2 regions of the Streptomyces sp. NPDC002884 genome follow, and region 1 is predicted to be linked to the other one. Evidence: riboswitches for the same ligand, from Rfam matches in the RefSeq annotation. Region 1 holds a riboswitch; the other holds the start of a gene.
The links. Region 1 has a riboswitch for cyclic di-AMP ahead of ABT070_RS18370 (M23 family metallopeptidase). Riboswitches for the same ligand answer to the same signal wherever they lie in the genome.
Positions count from the first base shown of each region.

Region 2: another riboswitch for cyclic di-AMP. It lies ahead of ABT070_RS33560 (M23 family metallopeptidase); the one in region 1 lies ahead of ABT070_RS18370 (M23 family metallopeptidase).

Region 1 covers NZ_JBEOVB010000008.1:21,205-25,604, forward strand. Annotated here, with positions in the region: gene ABT070_RS18365 (aldo/keto reductase) at 1-908, opposite strand, end outside; gene ABT070_RS18370 (M23 family metallopeptidase) at 1,066-2,088, opposite strand; cyclic di-AMP (ydaO/yuaA leader) riboswitch at 2,098-2,264, opposite strand; tRNA gene ABT070_RS18375 (tRNA-Met) at 2,580-2,653, opposite strand; gene ABT070_RS18380 (dihydrofolate reductase family protein) at 2,725-3,852, opposite strand; gene ABT070_RS18385 (MarR family winged helix-turn-helix transcriptional regulator) at 3,907-4,400, shown strand, end outside.
Region 2 covers NZ_JBEOVB010000024.1:127,558-131,957, forward strand. Annotated here, with positions in the region: gene ABT070_RS33555 (M16 family metallopeptidase) at 1-1,357, shown strand, start outside; cyclic di-AMP (ydaO/yuaA leader) riboswitch at 1,560-1,727, shown strand; gene ABT070_RS33560 (M23 family metallopeptidase) at 1,743-2,498, shown strand; gene ABT070_RS33565 (GntR family transcriptional regulator) at 2,687-3,382, shown strand; gene ABT070_RS33570 (HPr family phosphocarrier protein) at 3,565-3,846, opposite strand; gene ABT070_RS33575 (bifunctional acetate--CoA ligase family protein/GNAT family N-acetyltransferase) at 4,025-4,400, shown strand, end outside.

The DNA of each region.
Region 1 (4,400 bases):
GCCGTCAGCTCCAGCCGCGCCACCTCCAGCAGCGCCGGCAGCTGCTCGACCGTCCGCGCGGAGGCGATCGGCGCGGCCACAGTCGGCTGCGCCGCGAGCCACGCCAGGGCGACCGTGGGGATCTCGGCGCCGTGGGCCTGGGCGATCTCGTCCAGGGCGGTGAGGACGTTGCGGCCCCGCTCCGTGTCGAGATGCTTGGCCGCGCCGGCCGCACGGGCGCTCTGCACGGTCGTACCGGGCCGGTACTTGCCGGTGAGGAAGCCGGCGGCGAGCGCGAAGTACGGGACGGCCGCGAGTCCGAAGCGGGCGGCGAGGTCCTGGAGGCCGCCCTCGTAGGTGTCGCGGGAGACCAGGTTGTAGTGGGGCTGGAGGGCGACGTACCGGGCCAGGCCCTCGCGGTCGGAGAACTCCAGGGACTCCCGGAGCCGCTCGGGCGAGATGTTGGAGGCGGCGATGTGCCGCACCTTGCCCGCCCGCACCAGCTCGTCGAGCGCGCCGATGATCTCCTCGACGGGCACCTCGGGCTTGTCGAAGTGCGTGTAGTAGAGGTCGATGCGGTCGGTGCCCAGACGGCGGAGCGAGGCGTCGGCGGCGGCCTTGATGTTGTCGGCGGTCAGACCGGGGAACTCGGGGTGCTGGCTCACCTTGGTGGCGATCACGAGGTCGTCGCGGTTGCCCCGGGCCTTCACCCACCTGCCGATGACGGTCTCGGACTCACCGCCGCTGTTGCCCTCGATCCACGCCGTGTAGGAGTCGGCGGTGTCGACGAAGTTGCCGCCCGCGGCCGCGTAGGCGTCGAGCACGGCGAAGGAGGCCGTCTCGTCGGCGGTCCAGCCGAAGACGTTGCCGCCGAGGGAGAGCGGGAAGACCTCGAGGTCGGAGGAGCCGAGCTTGCGAAGAGAAGTCATGCTTCGTCTCAACGGACGCCGACGGCCCGCCCATTCCGGGCGTGACACGAAGAACATGTGAACGGCGCCTGTGGACGGCACGGAACGGCGGCAGCCCCGACGCGGAGGGCGTCGGGGCTGCCGGGGTGGATCAGGGTGTCCGCGGGAGAGGAACCGCTCAGGGGTTGAGGCCCTTGCCGCGCAGCCAGGCCGCGGGGTCGATGCCGTCGGCGCTGCCGTTCGGATGGACCTCGAGGTGGAGGTGGGCTCCGGTGACGTTGCCGGTCGCGCCCACGCGGCCGATCACATCACCGGTGGCGACCTTCTGGCCGACACTGACGCTGATCGACGACTGGTGGCAGAACCACAGCTCGGTGCCGTCGTCCAGGGTCAGGATGGTGCGGTAGCCGTAGGAACCGGCCCAGCCGGCCTCGGTGATGGTGCCGCTGTGGACGGCCTTGATGAGCGTGCCCGTCGGCGCGGCGAAGTCCAGACCCGTGTGGTAGCCGGAGGACCAGAGGGAACCGGCCTGGCCGAAGGTCGAGGTGATGGTGTACGAGGAGGTCGGCAGCGTGTACTGCTTGGCCAGCTCGGCCAGGCGCGCGGCCTCGGCCTTCGCGGCGGCTTCCTCGGCGGCCTTCTTCTTGGCGGCGGCGGCCTTGGCCTCCGCCTCCTTCTCGGCCTTGGCGGCGGCGTCGGACTCGGCCTTGGCCGCCGCGGCGAGCGCCTTGACCTCGACCTGCGACTGCTGCGACTCGGCCTGCGCCATGATCCGGCTGCGGAGCGCCTCGCCGGCGTCGGCGGTGCTCTCCTCGGTGTCCACGGCGGCTTCGGAACCGAAGCTGGCGAGGGCCGGGGCGGCTTCCGGGGCGGGCTCGTCGTCGGAGATGAGCGAACCCACGTTGGGCAGGTCCGGCATCGAGATGGAGACCGGCGCCTTGCCGGTGTTGGCGCTGGCCATGCCGCCCGCGCTGACGGCGGCTATGACGCCGACGCCGAGGACGGTGGAGCTGCGGGCGAATCCGCCGCCGCGCTGCTTGGCGACGCGGTGCTTGCCGCGTACCGGGCGAGTGGACTCCGCGGTGGGGTTCCACTCCTCCCAAGGGCCCTCGTCGGTGCGGTAGTCGCCGTAGCCGAAGGTCTCGGTGGACCGCTGGCTGGGCGCGTAAGGGGCCTCGGGGGCAGGCGGGTTGGACGCCACGCGGGCGCACTCCTTTCCTTCCGTCGCCTACCGGGTTAGCTGACGGGTTCGGAGCGGGAAGGTCTCCTACGCGCGTATACCGGTCGTGGACTCTGCGAGTTCACGACGGCTTCCGCGTGATTCACCCCAAGGTGGTGGTTCCCCGGTTCCCTTGCGGGATTCGGCACGTGCCGCACGGAGCCGACTCTGGTGCCGGCTGGGACGACCGCGCTGCGTTATCGAACGTTAATAGACCCGGGGGTGGGTTTCCAAGCTGTTCCTCTTGATCAACAACATTTCTGGCCTGGACTTTTGGGCCAGCAGCGGTGAAAAACGGGCGAGTTGACCGCGCTTCGACATGCCCCGGAAACGCTTCATCAGTCACAGGAGTTTTGATGGTGACTCAGTCGTTATGCGCAGGGCGGTCATCCGGTCACCAGGAGTGAGGGAGGGAGGTCGACATAAACGCCGAAGGCCGGAACCCTTTCGGATTCCGGCCTTCGGTTCATCAGTAGCGGGGACAGGATTTGAACCTGCGACCTCTGGGTTATGAGCCCAGCGAGCTACCGAGCTGCTCCACCCCGCGGCGATGAATGCAACTGTACGCCATCAGCGGGGCGGAAAGCACATCGGTTGATCCACGGGGCCCCGGCGGCCTCAGAGGAGGTGGCGGTTCGGCTCCTTCGCCCGCTCCTCGTAATCCGGGAGCACGAGGACGTCGACGCCCTGGGCCGTCAGCAGACCGGTCCCGTCCGCCTCCGTGACGAAGGTGTCCGGCTCCCGCCAGGCCGTGACCACCCTGCGCACCCCGGCGTCGAGGATGAGGCGGGCGCAGGGGGCCGGGCGGGAGGAGCGGCGGGCGCACGGTTCGAGGCTGCTGTAGACGGTGGCCGCGGACAGCCGGGGGTCGGCGGGGTCGAGCTTCGCGAGGGCGGCCTCCTCGGCGTGCACGACCGGGTCGCCGGCCTCGCGGGAGTGGCCGCGGGCCAGCTCCGTGCCGTCGGCGGCCACGATCACCGCGCCGACGCTGAAGGCGGTCTCCGACGGCGGACAGTCGGCCGCGAGTTCGCAGGCGAGGGCCAGCCAGTGCCGGTCGGCCGCGACGGGCAGCGGTCCGGCGCCGGGGGCGGTGGGCTCGTAGCGGTTCAGGACGACGTCCTCGATGCGCCGGCTCTCCACCAGGCGCAGGCGTCCGCCCTGGTAGCCGCCGGGTCCGAAGAGGCGGGGCGCGGCCGGGTCGCCCACGAACAGCGGGGCGAGGACCAGCTGGAGTTCGTCGGCGAGGCCCTGTCGGAGCAGCTGGGTGTGGATCTTCCCGCCGCCCTCGACCATGAGGCGCCGCACCCCGCGCTCGTCGTGGAGGTGTTCGAGGAGACGGCGCCAGTCCAGTTCGGGCCCGAGCGGGACGGCGTCCGCCTCGATGCCGAGCGCGCGGACCCGTTCGGCGCCCTTGTCCGTCGTGTACACGACCTTCTCGCCGCCCGTGTGCCAGAAGTTCGCCGCCGGGTCGAGGTCGCCGGAACCGCTGACGGTGACCTTGAGGGGGTACGGCGGCCGTCCGGCGGCCACCCGGGCGGCGCGGCGCTGCGGGGAGTTCACGAGGAGCCGGGGGTTGTCCGCACGGATCGTGCCGGCGCCGATGAGGATGGCGTCGACGGAGGCGCGGACCTCGTCGACGCGGTCGAAGTCGGCGCGGCCGGAAAGGAGCAGGCGCTCGGGCGTGGTGTCGTCCAGATAGCCGTCGAGGGACACGGCGGCGGACAGCAGGACGTACGGGTACGGCATCGACGCGGCTCCCCGGGTCTTGGTTCAAGTTTGAAACAAACCTACACTGGCTGTATGACGACTCGCTGGCTGTCCCCTGAGGAGCAGCGCGCCTGGCGCGCCTACGTCGCCGGCTACCTCCTGCTGGAGGATGCGATCGACCGGCAGCTCCAGCAGGAGGGCGGCCTGCCTCATCTGTACTACTCCATCCTCGCCAACCTCTCCGAGACACCGGAGCGGCGCCTGCGGATGACCGACCTCGCGGAGCAGCTGAAGATCACCCGCAGCAGGCTGACGTACGCGGTGACGCGCCTGGAGAAGGACGGACTGCTGCGGCGGGAGGAGTGCCGCTGGGACAAGCGCGGAACCGTCGCGGCCCTGACGGACGAGGGTATGGCGACCCTGGAGAACCTGGCGCCCGGCCATGTCGAGACGGTCCGCTCCGCCCTCTTCGACCGGCTCACTCCCGAGCAGGTGGGGCAGCTGGAGGAGATCTTCACGCAGGTCGTGCTGGGGTTCCAGGACGGCGACGAGGCGGCCCCGCAGGAGCTGCCGTGGCGCCGCCGCTC
Region 2 (4,400 bases), on a different contig from region 1:
CCAGCCCCGGGCGGGCGAGGCCAAGCCGTGGGCGTTCCCGGCGCCCGAGCGCACCGCGCTGGCCAACGGCCTGACCGTGCTGCACTGCCACCGTCCCGGCCAGCAGGTCGTCGCCGTCGAGATCCTCCTCGACGCACCCCTGGACGCCGAACCGGCCGACCTCGACGGCGTCGCCACGATCATGGCGCGCGCCTTCTCCGAGGGCACCGACAAGCACTCCGCCGAGGAGTTCGCGGCCGAACTGGAGCGCTCCGGCGCCACCCTGGACGCGCACGCCGATCACCCCGGCGTCCGGCTGAGCCTCGAAGTACCGGCCTCACGCCTGCCCAAGGGCCTCGGTCTGCTCGCCGACGCCCTCAGGGCCCCCGCGTTCGCCGACAGCGAGGTCGAGCGCCTCGTCCGCAACCGCCTGGACGAGATCCCGCACGAGCTGGCCAACCCGTCCCGGCGCGCCGCCAAGGAGCTCTCCAAGGAGCTGTTCCCGGCCACCGCGCGGATGTCGCGCCCGCGCCAGGGCACCGCGGAGACGGTCGAGAAGATCGACTCCGCCGCCGTACGCGCCTTCTACGAGAAGCACGTCCGTCCCGCCACGGCCACCGCCGTGGTCGTCGGCGACCTCACCGGCGTCGACCTGGAGGCGCTCCTCGGCGACACCCTGGGCGCCTGGACGGGCTCCTCGGCCCAGCCGCGGCCCGTGCCGCCGGTGACCGCCGACGACACCGGCAGGGTCGTCATCGTGGACCGTCCCGGCGCCGTCCAGACCCAGTTGCTGATCGGCCGGATCGGCGCCGACCGGCACGACCGTGTGTGGCCCGCGCAGGTGCTCGGCACGTACTGCCTCGGTGGCACGCTCACCTCCCGGCTGGACCGTGTCCTGCGCGAGGAGAAGGGCTACACCTACGGTGTCCGCGCGTTCGGGCAGGTCCTGCGGTCCGCTCCGGACGGCTCGGGCGCCGCGATGCTCGCCATCAGCGGTTCCATCGACACCCCGAACACCGGTCCCGCTCTGGACGACCTGTGGAAGGTGCTGCGCACTCTCGCCGCGGAGGGGCTGACCGACGCCGAGCGCGACATCGCCGTGCAGAACCTGGTCGGTGTGGCGCCGCTCAAGTTCGAGACCGCCGCGGCCGTCGCCGGCACGCTGGCCGACCAGGTCGAGCAGCACCTGCCCGACGACTTCCAGGCCACGCTGTACCAGCAGCTCGCGGCGACCGGCACGGTGGAGGCCACTGCGGCGGCCGTGAACGCCTTCCCGGTGGACCGGCTGGTGACCGTCCTCGTGGGTGACGCGGCCCAGATCAAGGAGCCGGTCGAGGCCCTCGGCATCGGCGAGGTGAAGGTCGTGTCCGCGGAGTAGGTCCCGGCAACGGCGCACGCGTGCGGGGGCCCTGGTCGACGAAAGCGTCACCAGGGCCTCCGTATGTCCGAATTGATGCGGAGGTTGCCCGTCTGCCCTGTGGGATGCGCTACAAAAACCGGGATCCGTTTGAGGATTGAAACCCGCGCCGCTTAGCGTCATCCGGGCTGTTCGTCACGCAGTGCGCCGCAGCCGCGGCACCGGACAGTCATCGCCGAGTCCCCGTACGGCGCGAGCCAGGGGAGCCGGGGACCCACTAGTGAAGTCCCTGGGGTGAATCGGACGCCCGCGCCTGAACGCGAGGGGGTCCGTAGGAGACCTTCCTGCTCCGAACCCGTCAGCTAACCCGGTAGGCGAGAAGGAAGGAAAGGACACCCCCGACTTCATGGCGTTCACCTGCGCCCCCGGTAAGCACCGCAAGCCCGGCCGGATGCAGCGCAGCAGCGTTCGCGCGGCGGGCATCGCGGCGCTCACCACCACCGGTGTCATGGCCACCGTCGCCTCCACTCCGGCCTTCGCCGCCGAGCCCACCCCTGAGCAGACCGGGCTGATCCCCGTCGTCACCGCCGGCGAGTCCGCCGCCGAGTCCGTCGCGGAGCAGGTCGACGACCAGGTCGCCCGGCAGAAGCAGGCCGCCTTCGAGGAGGCCGCCCGTCAGGCCGCCGCCAAGAAGGCCGTGGAGGAGCGCGAGGCACGCGTGCGTGCCGCCCGTGAGGCCGAGCGCAAGCTCCTCAACACGTTCGTGCTGCCGATCACCGGTTCCTACGTCTCCACCGGCTACCAGGCCAGCAGCTCGCTGTGGTCCTCCGGCAGCCACACCGGCATCGACTTCCACGCCGCCAGCGGCACCTCCGTGCACGCGGTCGGCTCCGGCACCGTGGTCGAGGCCGGCTGGGGCGGGTCCTACGGCAACCAGATCGTGATCAAGATGCACGACGGGACGTACACCCAGTACGGTCACCTGTCGTCCCTCGCGGTGTCGGTGGGCCAGACGGTCACCCCGGGCGAGCGGATCGGCCTGTCCGGCGCCACCGGCAACGTCACCGGCCCGCATCTGCACTTCGAGGCCCGCACCACCGCGGAGTACGGCTCGGACATCGACCCGGTCGCCTACCTCCGCAACCACGGCGTGAACGTCTGACGACCCACGGCGACAGATCGTCCTGCCCCGGCCCTTGCGGCCGGGGCTTTCGCCGTTTTCGAGGTCCTGCTGTCCAAAAAATATCCCTGGATTCCGGCCCGCCATCGGAAATTCCCGCTCATTGCAATAGAGTCACGGAACACACGTCAATCGTCGACGTTTCACGGGGATTAAGGCGGAGGTCCGTCATGCGTATTCCGGCGCACTCGGTGTGCACGGCCATTCGGGACGACATCGTCGCGGGTGTCTACGAGCGCGGCAGCCGCCTCACCGAGGAACTCCTCGCCCGCCGCTACGGCGTTTCCCGCGTCCCGGTCCGCGAGGCGCTGCGCACGCTGGAGGCCGAGGGCTTCGTCGTCACGCGGCGGCACGCGGGCGCGTGCGTCGCGGAGCCGACCGAGCAGGAGGCGGCGGACCTGCTGGAGATGCGCATGCTCCTGGAGCCGCTCGGCGCCTCCCGGGCCGCCCAGCGCCGCACCGAGGCCCATCTGAAGGTGCTGCGCGGACTCGTCCGGCTGGGCCAGGAGCGGGCCAGACGGGGCAACAGCGAGGATCTGCGCTCCCTGGGCGGCTGGTTCCACGAGACCCTCGCGCAGTCGTCCGGAAGCCATGCCCTGACGTCGATGCTCACGCAGCTCCGCCACAAGATCGCCTGGATGTACGCGGTGGAGGCGCCGGCCAACCCCGTGGAGTCCTGGGCGGAGCACGGCGCGATCGTGGACGCGGTGGCGCGCGGCGACGGCGAGCGCGCGCGGGCGATCACGGCGCTGCACACCGAGCGCGCGACGACCGCGCACCGGCTGCGCTTTCCCGGCAACCCCGAACGCGCCGACCGTGTGAGAACTTCGCAACCTCCCGTAAACATGACGGGTCTGCGGCATTAACACGGGGGCCGTATACAAAGAGGGGCTAATTCGCGGGGGATTATTTCTGCTGCCCGTGAACGGGAAATGCAAAGGGCTCGCCCGATAATTCGGACGAGCCCTTCGGGGTCAGCGGGGCGGCACCTTTTGAGTGACGAACACCGCACCCGTCAATTGAGCGCCCCGCAAAGGGGTGCGCGCGCTCAGACGGTCTCGGGGAGCTCCTCGAGACCCTCGGCGACCAGCTTCGCCAGCCGGTCGAGGGCGGCGTCGGCGCCGTCGGCCCCGGAGGCGAGGACGATCTCCTCGCCGCCCTGGGCGCCCAGGCCGAGAACGGCCAGCATGGAGGCCGCGTTGACGGGGTTGCCGTCGGCCTTGGCGATCGTCACCGGGATACCTGCGGCCGTGGCGGCCCGGACGAAGATGGAAGCGGGGCGGGCGTGAAGGCCCTCGGCCCAGCCGACGTTGACGCGGCGCTCAGCCATGTGATGCTGCCCTTCAGTGTTCAGGTTGTCTAGACCAGTGTTCCACACGTGAAGCGAGTGAGGGAGGGGTCGTGTGGTCCCCTCCCGACGTGGACGTCGGATCGCGGCCTCGATCCGACGTGCGTCCTCCACAGACTGCCTCGCGCCGTTGTCGTACGCGAGCCGTACTCTGGGCCCCATGCAGAGCGCGTCGGACCGGCACGAGTACCCCGCCCACTGGGAGGCCGACGTGGTGCTGCGCGACGGCGGCACCGCGCGCATCCGCCCCATCACCATCGATGACGCCGAGCGCCTGGTCAGCTTCTACGAGCAGGTCTCGGACGAGTCGAAGTACTACCGCTTCTTCGCGCCCTACCCGCGCCTGTCCGACAAGGACGTCCACCGCTTCACGCACCACGACTTTGTGGACCGGGTGGGACTCGCGGCCACGGTCGGCGGCGAGTTCATCGCCACCGTACGCTATGACCGCATTGGTGCCGACGGCATGGCCGCCTCGGCGCCGGCCGACGAGGCCGAGGTCGCTTTCCTCGTGCAGGACGCCCACCAGGGCAGGG